2 regions of the Acidovorax sp. LjRoot74 genome follow, and region 1 is predicted to be linked to the other one. Evidence: predicted binding sites of a transcription regulator. Region 1 holds the regulator's gene; the other holds the start of a gene.
What was found. Region 1 encodes FNR, which switches genes on or off when oxygen is low (the NO sensors DNR and NnrR bind a similar motif). Its sites were predicted from a motif close to TTGATNNNNATCAA; they were not measured.
Positions count from the first base shown of each region.

Region 2: a site for FNR is predicted at 5,572-5,585, ahead of ACSQ3O_RS00360 (hemerythrin domain-containing protein). Genes of this name have one in related genera too.

Region 1 is NZ_CAXUTI020000001.1:3,791,253-3,799,024, forward strand. It holds gene ACSQ3O_RS18000 (EAL domain-containing protein) at 1-216, opposite strand, end outside; gene ACSQ3O_RS18005 (HD-GYP domain-containing protein) at 213-1,514, opposite strand; gene ACSQ3O_RS18010 (sulfite exporter TauE/SafE family protein) at 1,774-2,529, opposite strand; gene hemN (oxygen-independent coproporphyrinogen III oxidase) at 2,535-3,917, opposite strand; gene fnr (fumarate/nitrate reduction transcriptional regulator Fnr) at 4,111-4,833, shown strand; gene ACSQ3O_RS18025 (hypothetical protein) at 4,945-5,238, opposite strand; gene ACSQ3O_RS18030 (FixH family protein) at 5,317-5,592, opposite strand; gene ccoG (cytochrome c oxidase accessory protein CcoG) at 5,662-7,107, opposite strand; gene ccoP (cytochrome-c oxidase, cbb3-type subunit III) at 7,195-7,772, opposite strand, start outside.
Region 2 is NZ_CAXUTI020000001.1:78,330-86,101, reverse strand. It holds gene ACSQ3O_RS00385 (carboxymuconolactone decarboxylase family protein) at 1-278, shown strand, start outside; gene ACSQ3O_RS00380 (class II aldolase/adducin family protein) at 452-1,222, shown strand; gene gstA (glutathione transferase GstA) at 1,342-1,950, shown strand; gene ACSQ3O_RS00370 (YbfB/YjiJ family MFS transporter) at 1,959-3,194, opposite strand; gene ACSQ3O_RS00365 (alkene reductase) at 3,535-4,638, shown strand; gene ACSQ3O_RS00360 (hemerythrin domain-containing protein) at 4,931-5,509, opposite strand; partial or broken gene ACSQ3O_RS00355 (CZB domain-containing protein) at 5,730-6,038, opposite strand; partial or broken gene ACSQ3O_RS00350 (methyl-accepting chemotaxis protein) at 6,108-7,748, opposite strand.

The DNA.
Region 1 (7,772 bases):
CGCCGCAATCACTTCGGGAGGCTCTGCCCAGAAAGCCTGGTCCTGGGGAGTGGCAGCCAGTCCCAGCACGGGCTTGCCGACCATGTCGGCCACAGGCATGCCCACCAGCCGTTCTGCGGCTGCATTGGCATGCAGGATGAGATGGTGCGCCTCATCGACCAGCCAGACGGCTTCCTGCAGACCGTCTAGCCAGCCATGCGATTGCAAGTCGGTCACGTACCCGCCTCTTCGGGGCCGGGGCTGACCGCTCGCTCAAAAAAGTAACAAATGCGCTGCCGGGGCGAAAGATAGTCCAAGGCATCGCGAGGCAGCTGCGCTGGCTTGAGACTGCGGCGGATACCCAGCTCCGGCACGGTTTCCAGGTCCAGGATAGGGGCCTCATCCTTGGGCACCCGGGAATCATGGACGATGACCTTGGGTCGCAAGGGACGCGACGAATTCACCGAGGCCACAATCGCATAGCGGTCGTTGACCAGCTGGACGATGGAGCCGGGCGGATACACCCCCATCATGCGGATAAACGCGCCAAGCACCACGGAATCAAACTTCGCCTTGAGCTGGGCAAAGATGACGGACAGCGCCTCGTGGGGCGTGAGGGCATCAACACCGATGGCTGGATTGCACATGCGGTCATACCGGTTGACAAGCGCGAGCACCTGGCTCGCCCGCCCCAGGTCCGCTCCAGTGAGCCGCTGCGGAAACCCGCTGCCATCGGCCATTTCGTGGTGACGGGCCACAGCCACCACCACCGCCTCAGGAAACCCCATGCGTTTGGCCATCGCCACGGATTCCGCCACATGGGTCTCATACCGTGAGCGCTCCATCAGGGGCATGGAAGGGGTAGGTTGCCGCAGGTTCGGCGGCAGTTTGAGCTTACCCAGGTCGTGGATCAGTGCCGCCACTCCCAGGTCGTGCAACTCCTCGCTCTTCATGCCCAGGGCACGGCCCAGCAGGAGCGAAATGACCATCACGTTGATAGGGTGGAGGGCATTGCGCTCGCCCACCCCCTCTGACAGCAACCGGATCACCGAGTCTCCGTTTTCCAGCAGCTCGGAAACGCAGCCGGACACCAGCACCACGCCCTTGTCGCGCGCTTGATCGGGGTGTTCGGACACCGCCCGCTCCATCGCCTGGTACTGCCGGGTGGCTTCGGCGAATCGCTGGTTGCAGGCAGCCAGCGCCTTGTTCTGGGCCTCCAGCAGCTGCCGCCGCCGCAAGGCTTCGGTATCCACCGCCGCCGGGACACCCGGGGCAGCATCCAGGCCGTTCGCTGGGGGTGCCACCATCTCCGGCACGCTCCAGGCTGCGGGCACCAGCTCCTTGAGCGCGGGATCGCTCTTTTTGGGGAGATACCGCACCTCGGTCAACCCCAGTCCGCGCAAGGTCGCAATCTGCTCGGCCGACGCCACCCGGAAACTGCTGGTCGGAAAAGGATGATGCATCCAGCCCACATCGAGCTGGATGTACATGCCGACCCGCAGTTGGCTGATGTCGATGAGGATGGAGGAGTTCACTTCAGGCGCACGCGAAACATGGAGACATCAATGCCACCAATAGTTACGCAGATTATCACCAGTTACGGAGGCTTGTCTAAGGAGCAGAACCCCATCGCTGCGATACGGCAACACTTGGTAGGCATGTGCCCCCAAAGTGCGCAGAACATGGCAGTTGCGCCCGAAAACAAGGCCAGCCAGGTGTAGTGTCGGCCCGCTCACTACCCTGGGGTCACCCCCTCCCAACCGCCTTCTTACAGCTGTCCGCCAACGGCAAGCATCAGCGACACCAAAGTGAAGGCTTGTAGATCAGGTCCATCCAGAGCGCCCAGGCTGCAACGGCACAGAGCAAGCCCCCCGCAATCCGGGTGCCCCATTCGGCGCGGGCCAGATTCAGGCGGCGCCGGAGGCGGCTCCATGCCCACGGGCCGCCGACAAGCCAGACACCGCTGCCCACGCCAAAAAGCGCCATGCACAGCGCCCCTTCCAGGGGCCCGCCGCTCAACGCGGCCACCAGCAGCGCCGAATAAAGCAACCCGCAAGGCATCAATGCCCAGAGCACACCCGCCACCAGCACACCGCCCGGCGCACTCACCCACGGTCGTACACGCCCCCAGACGGCTCGCCCGGCCTGTTCCACCCAGGCGGGCTGGCGCGACTGCACCATCATCATCAAGCCCCAGGCCATGACGGCCACATGCATCAGGGTCCACGCAGGGCGCAAGGCCGTGGTCTGCTGCGTGAGCCAGGCCAGGCTGTCCATGGCCAGAGCAGCCAGCGCCCCTGCAGCCGCGTACCCCACCAAACGCCCCCCATGAAATGCGACACCACGCAGGGCCACACCACCACGCGGCGCCCAGTGCACGGCCTGCCCTACTGCAGCCTCTCGCTGCGTGCCGCCCCGTCCACCCGCTGCGGCGGCATGCTCCGCTCCCTGCCCGACCAGTGCGCCACAGGGTGCGGCGCACATGGCCAAGCAATGGGACCCGCCTGCGAGCCCCATGAGCAAAGCCGTCCAGGCGACCGTTGCAAGCATAGGACTCAGATGATGCGCGAAAACCGGGCGCGGTTGCGGTCTGCCTGCAGATAGCGGTCGAACACCATGGCAATGCCGCGCACAAAGAACCACCCCATGGCAGTCACCTCAATCCCTTCAGGCCCTACCCGCACCAACCCCTGCTCCGCCATGTCTTCGAGCTGGGCGATTTCGGCTGCAAAGTACTGCCGCACGTCGATCAACCAGGCCTGCTCCATGGATTCATAGAGCAACTCACCCTGGCACATCAGGGCCATGATGGCGGCGCGCCGCACAAGGTCGTCGCGCGTCAGCGCCAGTCCGCGCACCACCGGCAGGCGCCCCTGGTCGAGAAAGTCGTAGTACTCATCCAGCGTCTTGGAATTCTGGCTGTAGGTGGCGCCCACCCGGCCAATGGCAGACACGCCCAGGCCGATCAGGTCACAGTCGGGCTGTGTACTGTAGCCCTGGAAGTTGCGGTGCAAGCGCCCTTGCCGCTTGGCCACGGCCAGGGCATCTGAGGGCAGTGCAAAGTGGTCCATGCCCACATAGACATACCCCGCCTCCATGAATGCATCCAGCGAACGCGAGAGCATGGACAGCTTGCTCGACGCGGTAGGCAGCTCGGCCGACACAATGCGACGCTGGGGCTTGAAACGCTCGGGCAGGTGCGCGTAGGCATACAGCGCGATGCGGTCGGGACGAAGCTGTGCCACCTGCGCCAAGGTGCGGTCAAACGACTCGGGCGTCTGGCGTGGAAGGCCGTAGATCAGGTCCACATTCACCGAATCAAAACCCAGCGAACGAGCAGACTCCACCAGCGCAAACACCTGCTCGGCGGGCTGGATGCGGTGCACGGCCTTTTGCACTTCCGCGTCGAAATCCTGCACACCAAAACTCAGACGGTTGAACCCCAGCTCAGCCAGCAAGGCCAGCCGATCGGCATTGACGGTACGTGGATCCACCTCGATGGAATATTCGCCGCCCGGCGCGAGCGTGAAGCTGCGCTTGAGCATGGCCATGAGTTCGCGCAGACCTGCATCAGACAGGAACGTGGGCGTGCCGCCCCCCAGGTGCAACTGGCTCACGACCTGCCCCACGCCGCAATGGGCGGTGTGCAGATCAATCTCGCGGCTCAGGTAGCGCAGATAAACCTCTGCGCGATCGTGGTGCTTGGTGATGATCTTGTTGCAGGCGCAGTAGTAGCACAACGATTCGCAGAACGGAATGTGCACATACAGGGACAGGGGCAGGGCCTTGGCCACCGAGCCCGTCCGGCGTTGCTCCAACGCGAGGATGTAGTCCTCCTGCCCAAACGCCTCGACAAAACGATCAGCTGTCGGATAGGAGGTATAGCGGGGTCCCGGCACGTCGAAACGGCGCAGGAGATCGGGCGAAACAGCAGTCATGGGGGAATATCCTTGCGTACACCCTGACTGTGCCGTACCCTTAGGAACATGTCCTTGACCTGCATCAAGTGAACAATCAGGCCGACCAGCGACAATTTGATGCATGTCAGTCGCTCAGATGCCCCCGAAGGCCTTCCCAGCTTTTCGCATCGGGCACGATATGCTCGACGCTCCACCCCTAGCTCATGTGCCTATGAACCCGCTCACCATCAAAGTCGCCTGCTCCAACTGCAACCTGCGCGAGCTGTGCATGCCCGTGGGCCTGAACGAAGAGCAACTGCAGCGCATCGACGAGGTTGTTGCCGTTCGCCGCAAGGTCAAGCGCGGTGGCACGCTATTCCGCAACGGCGAATCCTTCACCTCACTCTACGCCATCCGCACCGGCTTTTTCAAGACCTGCGTGGCCACAGAAGACGGCCGCGATCAGGTCACGGGTTTCCAGATGGCGGGCGAAATCATCGGCCTTGACGGCATCGTGAACGACCACCACACCTGCGACGCAGTGGCCTTGGAGGATGCAGAGGTCTGCGTCATGCCCTTCGACCGCATCGAAGAACTGTCTCGTGAGGTCACGGCCCTGCAGCACCATGTGCACAAGATCATGAGCCGCGAGATCGTGCGCGAACACGGCGTGATGCTGCTCTTGGGCAGCATGCGCGCCGAAGAGCGCCTCGCCGCCTTCTTGCTGAACCTGGTGCAGCGCCTGCATGCGCGGGGCTTCTCGCAGTCCGAACTGGTGCTGCGCATGACCCGCGAAGAAATCGGCAGCTACCTGGGCCTGAAACTCGAAACCGTGAGCCGCACCTTCTCCAAGTTTGTGGAAGAAGGCATTGTGGAAGTCAAACAGCGCCATGTCCGCATCCTGGACACGGACGCCCTCAAGCGCATCGTGAATAGCCAGCAGGCCTGCCACTGACTTTGTAAGAGCCCTCGCCGGGCGATCAACTGCTGCCTGCCACATTTGGTGCCGATTTCAGTGCAAAGCAAACCGGCTGCCTAGCAGCCAGCACCGTACCCCACACCGCACTCAAGAGCAGGACGATGTCTTGCGGCAGTCATCCGGCCGCTCGCCCTCTGGCACCGGGCAACGGTTCAGCTCAAAAGGTGACATGGCCAGCAGCGTAGTCAGCGCACTGCTGGCCATGGTGACAACCCAGAACGCAAAAAAAGCCAGGGTATAGACCCCTTGCCGTGACAGCGCCAGCGGCTGGCCGAACCAGTGCAGGTCCTGCGGGTCCACCATCGCAAAAACAAGCATCTCCAGCACACCCGCCATCAAGAAGGCGGGCCATGCAATCCACATCAGGCGTTGCGTCCACATATCGTTCCTGTCTCCCGGGGTGGCTCATTGGTAGCAAGGTGGCACCCTATCCTTGGGCTGCCATGGCCTCGCACAGTTTCAACGTGGCTGGTCCTGCACCGGTGTGGCGGCATGATTGCGGCCCTTCATGGCCGGTGCCAGGCTCTTCTCGGGGGCTTCCAGCGTCTGGTTGATCTCGATTCCCTTGCGGTAATAGTCTTCCGCCACCACAGGGTCTGGCCGAGACACTGCCAGCCAAAGGGTCACAAAACCCGCGACGATCACGATGGCCGGGCCGGCAATCACCAGCCAGACATGGCCAAATTTCCACCAGGGGGCTGCTTCAGCCTGGGCAATGGCTGGGTTTGAAGACATGGCGACTTACTCCTTCACATTCATCTCGATCAACACAAGGCCAGGTCGGGCCTTGCACCGGGGCGCCACTCAGCGTGGCACCAGGAACACAGATTTTTCAGACACATGGGCAGCAGCGCCCACCGCCTGCACATCAAACTGCACGGCATGGGAACCCGGGCTTGCAGAACCATACGGTATCTGCAAGCGCACCGCCACCCAGCGCGACTCGGCCGCACCGATGTCCACTTCGGCGTCGGAGGACACCTCCAGGCCTTCCAGCCCCCGCGCACTGATGCGATAGCGTTGTTCGCCCTCCGTCGCGTTCATGATCTGCAGACGGTAGATGTTCTCCAGCTTGCCCCCAGCCACGATGCGCGACAGCGCTGCGCGGTCCCGCACCACATCGACCTTGAGCGGGGTCCGCACGACCAGGCTGGCCAGCATGGCCACACACAAGGCCAGCAGCACGGCGCTGTAGATCAGCACACGGGGCCGCAGCACACGCCGCAACATCTGCGACTGGGTCCACCGCTGGGCCACACCGTTCTGGGTGGAATAGCGGATCAGCCCCCGGGGATACTGCATCTTGTCCATGACCGTGTTGCACGCATCCACGCACAGGCCACAGCCAATACATTCGTACTGCAGACCCTTGCGGATGTCGATGCCCACCGGGCAGACCTGCACACACAACGAGCAGTCAATACAGTCGCCCAGCCCCTGCGCCTTGTAGTCGATGTTCTTCTTGCGCGGGCCGCGCTGCTCGCCGCGTTCGGGGTCGTAGGTCACGATCAGCGTGTCCTTGTCGAACATCGCACTCTGGAACCGCGCATACGGGCACATGTACTTGCAGACCTGCTCGCGCATGTAGCCGGCATTGCCGTAGGTGGCAAAGCCATAAAACAGCACCCAGAAAATCTGCCAGCCGCCCTGCAGTGCCAGCAACTCGCTGCCCAGCTCGCGGATGGGCACGAAGTACCCCACGAACGTGAATCCGGTCCACAAGGCCACAGCGATCCACACCACCTGCTTGAAGAACTTCTTGCGGATCTTCTCGAAGGTCCAGGGGCCGTTGTCCAGCCGCAGCCGCGCACTGCGATCACCTTCGATCTTGTGCTCGATCCACATGAACATTTCGGTGTAGACAGTCTGCGGGCATGCAAAACCACACCAAAGCCGCCCCGCCACTGCCGTGAAGAGAAACAGCGACAGCGCCGAGATGATCAAGAGCCCCGTGAGGTAGATGAAATCCTGCGGGTACAGCACCAACCCAAAGATGTAGAACCGGCGCGCGCCCAGATCGAACAGCACCATCTGGCGCTGCCCCCATTCAAACCAGGGCAGACAGTAAAACACGATCTGCGTGAGCAGCACCATGCCCCAGCGCCAGCGCGCAAACAGGCCGCTGATGGAGCGCGGATAGATCTTTTTCTGTGCTTCGTACAGCGAGATGATCTCGCCCTGAGCAGACGGCTCGGACGCCACGGGTGCGATGGGAATGACCTTGCGAGCAGGCTCGCCGGGGGGCTTCATGGTGTCAATTTACTCACAGGGAGTTAAACAGCCTAACAACAAAGGAGCCAGGCAACCACCGCCGGTGCGGTCGCCTGGCAACATCGGTCAACGCGCGGCAGCCGCCTGCTTGCCGTTCGACAAACTCCAGACATAGGCCGACAGGACCCCGATCTGGGCCTCCGTCAGCTTGTCGGCCTGCGCGGGCATCTGGTTGACTTTGCCGTTGTTGATCATGGCGGTGATCGCCGCCTCGCCCCAGCCATGCAACCAGATATCGTCCGTGAGATTGGGGGCGCCCAGGGCCTGATTGCCCTTGCCGTCCATGCCATGGCAGGCAGCGCATGCCGTGAACTTGGACTTGCCCAGCGAAGCGCGCAGCGAGTCGTGCGGGCTGCCCGACAGGCTCAGGACGTAGTGCGACAGGTTGCGCACATCTTCTGGCGAACCCACGGCAGCAGCCATGGGGGGCATGTTGCCGATACGGCCCTTTTCCAGGGTTTCGCGGATCTTCTCAGGCGTGCCGCCGTGCAGCCAGTCGCCGTCGGCCAGGTTGGGAAAGCCCTTGCTGCCGCGTGCATCCGAGCCGTGGCACTGTGCGCAGTTGTTCATGAACAGGCGCTCGCCAATGGCGTGGGCTTGCGGGTCCACCGCCACTTCTTCGGGCTTCATGGAGGCAAAACGGG
Region 2 (7,772 bases), 3.7 Mb from region 1:
TGGTCAAGGACGGCATGGAGCCGCGCCACCTGAACGCGGTGGCGGGCTGGCGCGAGGCGCCATTTTTCAGCGACCGCGAACGCGCCGCGCTGCGCTGGGCCGAGATCATCACCGCCACGCCCCACAGCGATGCGAGCGACGAAGAGTTCGCCCGGCTGAAGGCCGTATTCAGCGATGCGGAAATCTCCGACCTGGGCTTTGCGATTGCGATCATCAACGGCTGGAACCTGATCAATGCGGGCATGCGTGCACCGATTCCCGCAACGCCCGCTGTGTGATTTCAAGAAAAACAAGCCGTTACCGCGCGACTGCATTGCCTCGCTAGCTATTATTTTTATAGCTATAGAAACCCAGGCCTCACCCCGCCTGTGTAGCCTGGCTGACAGTCACCCGCGCGCTGGCGGCCTACAGTGGTGCCTCTCAAAACCCACAACAGCGGAGACACCACCCCATGCTAACCATCCCCTCGCTGCAAGCCAGCGTCAGCCCCGAAGAATGGCAGCTGCGCTGCGACCTGGCCGCCTGCTACCGCCTGGTGGCGCTGTACGGCTGGAGCGACCTGGTCTTCACCCACATCAGCGCCAAGCTGCCCGAGTCGGTCTCGGGCCCCGACCACCAGTTCCTCATCAACCCCTATGGCCTGATGTTCGAGGAGATCACGGCATCGAGCCTGATCAAGGTGGACATGCAGTGCAACAAGCTGCACGAATCGCCCTTCCCCGTGAACCCGGCGGGCTTCGTGATCCACAGCGCCGTGCACGAGGCCCGGCCCGAGGCGGGCTGCGTGCTGCACACCCACACGCGCGCCGGGGTGGCCGTGAGCGCGCAACAGGGCGGCGTGCTGCCCATCAGCCAGCAAAGCACCTTCGTGCTGGGCTCGCTGGCGTACCACGAGTACGAAGGCGTGGCCTTCCGCGACGAGGAAAAGCCGCGCCTGCAGGCCGACCTGGGCGAGGCCAACTTCCTCATGCTGCGCAACCACGGGCTGCTGACCGTGGGCAAGACGATTGCCGACGCGTTCCTGTCGATGTACACCTTCGAGAACACCTGCCGCATCCAGATCGATGCGCAGGCGGGTGGCGAACTGACGCAGGTGAACCCGCAAATCGTGAGCGGCGTGGCCCAGGCCATGCGTGTGCAGACCGGCGGCCTGGGCGGCGCCTTTGCCTGGCCTGCGCTGCTGCGCAAGGTAGAGCGCGAGGCGCCTGGTTACGACAGCTGAGGCGACGCATCCCCGCTGCGCCATACAGCGGGCGCCGGGGTTGCTCCCCGGCGCCTGCAAGAATCCGGCGCAGCGCATAGCATCGGCGGTTTCCGACCGTTGTTTTCAAGGATCGACCCATGAAGCTGTACTACTCCCCCGGCGCCTGCTCCCTGTCCCCCCACATCGCCCTGCACGAAGCAGGACTGGCCTACACCCCTGTGCTGGCCAGCACCAAAAGCCACAAGCTGCAGGACGGCACCGACTACTACACCATCAATGCGCTGGGCTACGTGCCGCTGCTGGAGCTGGACAGTGGCGAGCGCCTGCGCGAAGGCCCGGCCATCGTGCAATACATCGCCGACCAGGTGCCCGACAAGCAGCTCGCCCCCGCCAACGGCACCCTGGCGCGCTACCGCCTGCAAGAGTGGCTGACCTTCATCGGCACCGAGCTGCACAAGGGCTTCAGCCCCCTGTTCAACCCCGCTACCCCCGAGGAGTACAAGCCGATGGTGCGCGAGCGCCTGCTGCAGCGCCTGCAGTGGGTGGACAGCCAGCTTGCGGGCAAGCAGTACCTGATGGGCGACCAGTTCACCGTGGCCGACGGCTACCTGTTCACCGTGACCAACTGGACGCAGCCTACCAAGCTCGACATCTCCGGCCTGGCGAACCTCGCGGCCCACCGCGAACGCGTGGGCGCCCGCCCCGCCGTGCAAGCCGCGATGAAGGCCGAAGGACTGCTGAAGTAAGGCCGGGGCTACAAGGGGCGCTGCCGCCACGCCACCAGCGCCCCCACCCACAGCGCGCAGGCCGAGAACACCAGCCCGCGCGCGAGGCCCCCGGGCCCATCGGCAATCCAGCCCACCACCGTGGGCCCCACGATCTGCCCGGCCGCAAACACGATGGTGAACGCGCTGATGCCGCTGGCCCAGAGCGCCTGCGGCAGGTTGTGCCGCACCAGCGCCGTGGTCGATGCCACCACCGACAGGAACACCCCGCCAAACAGCAGCCCCGAGGCCAGCACCACCGGCCAGGCGCCCGTGAGCGCGGGCAGCACCGTGGCCACCCCCAGCAGCGCATTCAGCCGCGCCAGCGCCTCGCCGCCCCGGCTGCGGTCCAGCAGCCCGGCCCAGATGCGCGACGACAGCACCACGGCCAGCCCCAGCAGCGCATAGAAGCCCGTGACCGCCCCCCCGCTGGCGCCCTGCTCGCGCAGCAGTGCCACCACAAAGGTCATGTAGCCGATGTAACCCACGCCAAACAGCCCGTAGCCCAGCAGCGCCGGGGCCAGCGCCCGCCAGCGCAGCTTGGCGGGGGGCGGTGTGATGTTGAACGCCGTGGGGCTGGCCGGTGGCGGCGCCAGCACCTGCAGCGCCTGGGCGGGCCACCACAACACCGCCGTGGCCGCCACGCAGGCCAGCGCCAGCGCCCACCAGGCCCACGCCCAGGGGTGCGGCACGGCCCCCGCTGCCGCCAGCACGCCCGGCACCAGCAGCGCCGACAGGCTGATGCCCCAGCCCGTGCCCCCGTAGTACAGCCCCAGCAGCAGGCCGCTGCGCCCGGGTTCGTGCGCGCCCAGCCGCGCGGCCAGCAGCCCCCCGGCGATGAACACCAGTGCACTGGCCACACCCGCCAACAGGCGCTGCAGCAGCAGCCACGGCGCGGCGGTGAAAAAGCCGCTGAGCCCCATGAACACCGACGCCAGCACCGCCCCCACCAGCAGCACCCGGCCCGGAGCCACCCGCCGCAGCAGCAGCGGCGTGGCCAGCGCGCCCAGCAGGTAGCCCAGCGCATTGGCCGTGTTCATGCCCCCGGCCAGGGTGTAGGACCAGCCCAGGTCCTCGCGCATCGGTGGCAGCAGCAAGGCATAGGAGAACCGCGTGATGCCCAGCGAGATCGCCGCCCCCATGGACAGCGCTATGGCCAGCCACAGGGCGGAAAGGGGTGGCGTGGAAGTTGCAGAAACGTCAACAGGGGCGGGGCGTGTGGGCATGGCGTTTTGATTCTGCCGCACCCTGGCAGATCGCGCCCGGGCCTGCGCCCTGTGACGCTCTGAGGGACGCCCGCGCGAGCCCGAAGAGAGAGAAGAACCGTTCGGGGTGAGCCTGTCGAAGCCCTGCGCAGCGCTTCGACAGGCTCAGCGTGAACGGATGGTGTAGATATTTTTGAATGCACACCGGTACCAAGACACCCAAGCCACCCACGACGCCCGCGCGGTTAGCACAAAAACAGAAGCCTTGTTGACGCATGTGCGCTGCAAGTTTTGCGCTGCAGCATTACGCTTGCGCCCGTTCCTTCGATGGTCTGCAACCTTTTTCCGAAAGCCTCGACCCATGCCTTTTCTCTCCGACCCCATCCAAGCCGGTGACCTGCAACTGGCCAACCGCGTTGCCATGGCACCGCTCACGCGCAACCGCTCGCCCAATGCCATTCCCACCGACCTGGTCGCCACCTACTACACCCAGCGCGCCAGCGCGGGCCTGATCATTTCGGAGGCCACCGCCATCAGCCAGCAGGGCCAGGGCTATGCCGACGTGCCCGGCCTGTATGCGCCCGAGCAGATCGCAGGCTGGAAGAAGGTCACATCTTCCGTGCACGCCGCAGGCGGCAAGATCGTGGTGCAGCTGTGGCATGTGGGCCGCGTCTCGCACACCGACCTGCAGCCCGGCAACGCCGCACCCGTGGCGCCCTCGGCCGTGCAGGCCAACACCAAGACCGTGCTCATCAAGGACGGCGTGCCCACCTTCACACCCACCTCCATGCCCCGCGCGCTGGAGCTGGCCGAGATCCCCGGCATCGTGGCCGACTACCGCCGCGCAGCCCGCGCCGCCATCGAGGCCGGTTTTGACGGCGTCGAGATCCACGCCGCCAACGGCTACCTCATCGACCAGTTCCTCAAGACCGGCGCCAACCAGCGCACCGACGCCTACGGCGGCAGCATCGAAAACCGCGCCCGTCTGCTGCTGGAAGTGACCCGCGCCATCACCGAAGAAATCGGCGGCGGCCGCACCGGTATCCGCCTCTCGCCCGTCACGCCCGCCAACGACATCGTCGATGCCGATCCGCAGCCCTTGTTCGACTACGTGGTGCGCCAGCTCGGGCCCCTGGGCCTGTCCTACCTCCACCTCATCGAAGGCGCCACTGGTGGCCCACGCGAGGTGGAAGGCCGCCCCTTCGACTACGCCGCGCTCAAGGCCGCCTACCGCGCAGCGGGTGGCCAGGGCGCCTGGATGGTCAACAACGCCTACACCCGCGAACTGGCCGACACCGCCCTGACCCAGGGTGCCGACATCGTGGCCTTTGGCCGCCCCTTCATCGCCAACCCCGATCTGGTGGCGCGCCTGCACGCCAACGCACCGCTCAACGAGGTGAACCGCGCCACGCTGTATGGCGGTGGCGCCGAGGGGTACACGGACTACCCGGCGCTCAGCGCCTGAAATGAAACACCCCCTGAGTCGCTTCGCGCCTTCCCCCTCTCTCTCGCATTGCTGCGCAATGCGGGGAGGGGGATGCCCCCGGTGCACGCAAGCGAAGCGCCGCATCCACGGCTTGGCGGCCCTTGCACGGGGACGCTGGCCTTGGCCGCGCCAGTTTCATCCGCTGCGGGTGGCGCGCAGCGCTATGGATAACTGAGATTACCGTTCGGGCTGAGCTGGTCGAAGCCCCGCACAGCGCTTCGACCAGCTCAGCGTGAACGGTTTGGTTGTGGAGGTGATGTGCGCGAACAACTCATCCCAACCCGATGGGACTGGGCGCCCGCATCACGATGCGCGTGAACAAGCGGTCGTACGCCGCGTCGCGCGGCTTGCCGGGGGCCAGCGGGTTGGTGTTGCTGGCAAAGGCCGCGTCGATGGCCGTCCAGTCGCCGGGCTGCAGGCATTCCTGGGCCGCAGGCAACACCACGGACTCTTCCAGGCGCATGTGGTCCAGGTAGAAGCGGATGTAGGTCTGCAACGCTTGGGCAAACACCTCGCGCCGCGCATCGCCCATCAGCTCCCAGCCCAGCAGCAGGTGCTGCAGCTCGCGCACGGCGGCCTCGCCGCCTGCGTGGTCGCGCTCCAGCTGGGCGATGGCCTCGGCGGCCTGGGGCGAGCGTTCGGCCACCCGGGGGAACAGCCACTGCGATTCCTTGGGGTGGTGCTGCCGCTCGGGAAACTCGTCGATGTAGAACAGCATCGCCCGCATCACATCAAAAAACGCAGCGGGCTCGTCACCGGGGCCCTGGTCGAGCATCAGGCGCAGGGAGTGGAGCACGGCCGAAAGCGACGCATGCTCTTCGCGAATGGTTCGCAGGCTGATCGATGGCATGGCGCACGCTCCAGCAGAATGAACAACAGGGCCAAGGGTGCCACGGCTGCGCGCGGCCTCTCATGACACAAGTCAACAAACCGGGTGCTGGGCAGGGCGGCGTACCGTCCGCACCGCAGCGCCGCCCACCAAAAACAAAGGCCCCGCAAGCCACGCCTGCAGGGCCTTGAGCGCACAGGGCGCCAGGGGGACGGACGGGCTCAGCGCGTCAGCTAGGTACTCAAAGCTGGTTGCGCAGCGAAACGATGGCTGCACCCACCGCACTGGAGGCCTGCGAGAACCGCGTGTTGCCTGCCAGTGCATCCTCGGCTTCAGCGTAAGCGCCCCGGTTGATGGTCCTGGCGATTCCGCCCGCCACCTCATGGAATTCACGGTGCCGGTCCACCAGTGACTGGAAGGCCGGCAGTGCGCCATAGGAGCCCTGCCCCTTGCCATGCAGCCAGCGGCCCAGTTCGCAGCAATCATCGCGGCCAATGGTGTCCGCATCCAGATGCTCACGCTGCTGGGCGGCATTGCGCAGCTTGGCGCGCCACTGCGCGTGGGCCTTGATGGCCGACTCCAGATCAATGCCCTGGTTGGACGGGGCCGCCAGCGCCCTGGCCGTAGGCGCAGGGGCAGGTGCCAGCGCCATGGAGTGCCCACCCGCAAAATGCCCCACTGCTGCAGCGTGCCCGCTGTCGGCCAGGCGGAACTGCTGCACCACCTGCGACAGGCGCGCGGCCTGCTCACGCAGCGAATCTGCGGCGGCGGCAGACTCCTCCACCAGCGCGGCGTTCTGCTGCGTCATGCGGTCGATCTCGCCCACCGAGCTGTTCACCTGGCCGATGCCGGCCGACTGCTCGGACGCCGCCGCCGTGATCTCGCCAATGATGTCGCCCACGCGCTGCACGCTGCTCACGATGTCCTTCATGGCCGTGCCCGCTTCTTCCACATGGCGCACGCCGCCGTCCACGGCCGTCACGCTGCTCTGGATCAGGCCCTTGATGTCGCTGGCCGCTGCGGCACTGCGCTGCGCCAGGCTGCGCACCTCACTCGCCACCACGGCAAAGCCCCGGCCCTGCTCGCCTGCGCGGGCGGCTTCCACGGCAGCGTTCAGCGCCAGGATGTTGGTCTGGAAGGCAATGGAGTCGATCAGGCCGATGATGTCGCCGATCTTGCGGCTCGATGTCGAGATCTCGTGCATGCTGGCCACAGCCTGCTGCACCACGCCACCGCCGTGGGTAGCCATCTGCGAGGCCGAGGCCGCGAGCTGGTTGGCCATCTGCGAGGACGATGCTGTCTGCTGCACGGTGGAGGTGAGCTGTGACAGCGAGGACACGGCCTCCTGTGCGTTGCTGGCTGTCTGCTCGGTGCGCTGCGACAGGTCCTGGTTGCCCGTGGCGATCTCCTGGCTGGCCGTGGCGATGTTGCCGCTGGCATCGCGCACCTGCGCCACCAGAGCGCCCAGGCCCTGCTGCATCTCGCGCAGCGCGCGCTGCAGGTCGGCCACTTCATCCTTGCCTTCGGCCGCGATGTGCTGCGACAGGTCACCGCCCGCAATGGCCTGCGCCATCTTGCGCGCATCTTCCAGGGGCTTGCAGATGGAGTTCATGTTCATCAGCGTGGTGGGCACCACCACCACCACCGTGATCAGCACGGCCAGCACAAACAGCCACTTGGTCTGGTTGGACACCTCGCCCTGCTGTGCCACGGATTGCGTGACCTCGTTGCGCAGCACGGTGTCCAGCTCGGCCATGAGCTTGTCGGCCAGGTCGAATTCGGCCACGGCCTTGCCGCTCATGCGGTTGGCGATGGTGGCGGTGTCGTAGCCGCTGGCTTCGAGTTGGCGCGCCACATGGGCAAACAGGTCCTTGTAGCTGTCGAGCTTGGTGATGATGTTGCGCACCACGACGTTGTCGGCATCCTCGCCCCCTTCCAGGAACTTGCTCGCGATCTTCTTGGCTTTGTCATGGCTGGCCAGCCACTTGGTGTGGGCGGCCTTCACGGCCTCGGGCTTTTCGTAGCCGATGATCATGTCCTTCTCGAACTGGCGGATGGCGCCCATCTCGCCGCGCAGCTCGGCCATGTTGCTCACCTTGGCGAACGAGTGGTCCATGAAGTTCTGGCTCATGTCGTGGATGCGGAACATGCCCAGCATGCCCGCCCCCCCCAGCAGCCCCAGCAGCCCCAGAACCACGCCGATGGCGCCCAGCATGCGCAAGCGTATGGTGAACTGCCGCATGAGCGAGAAGAGATTCATGATCTGTCGTCCTTCATATTGGTA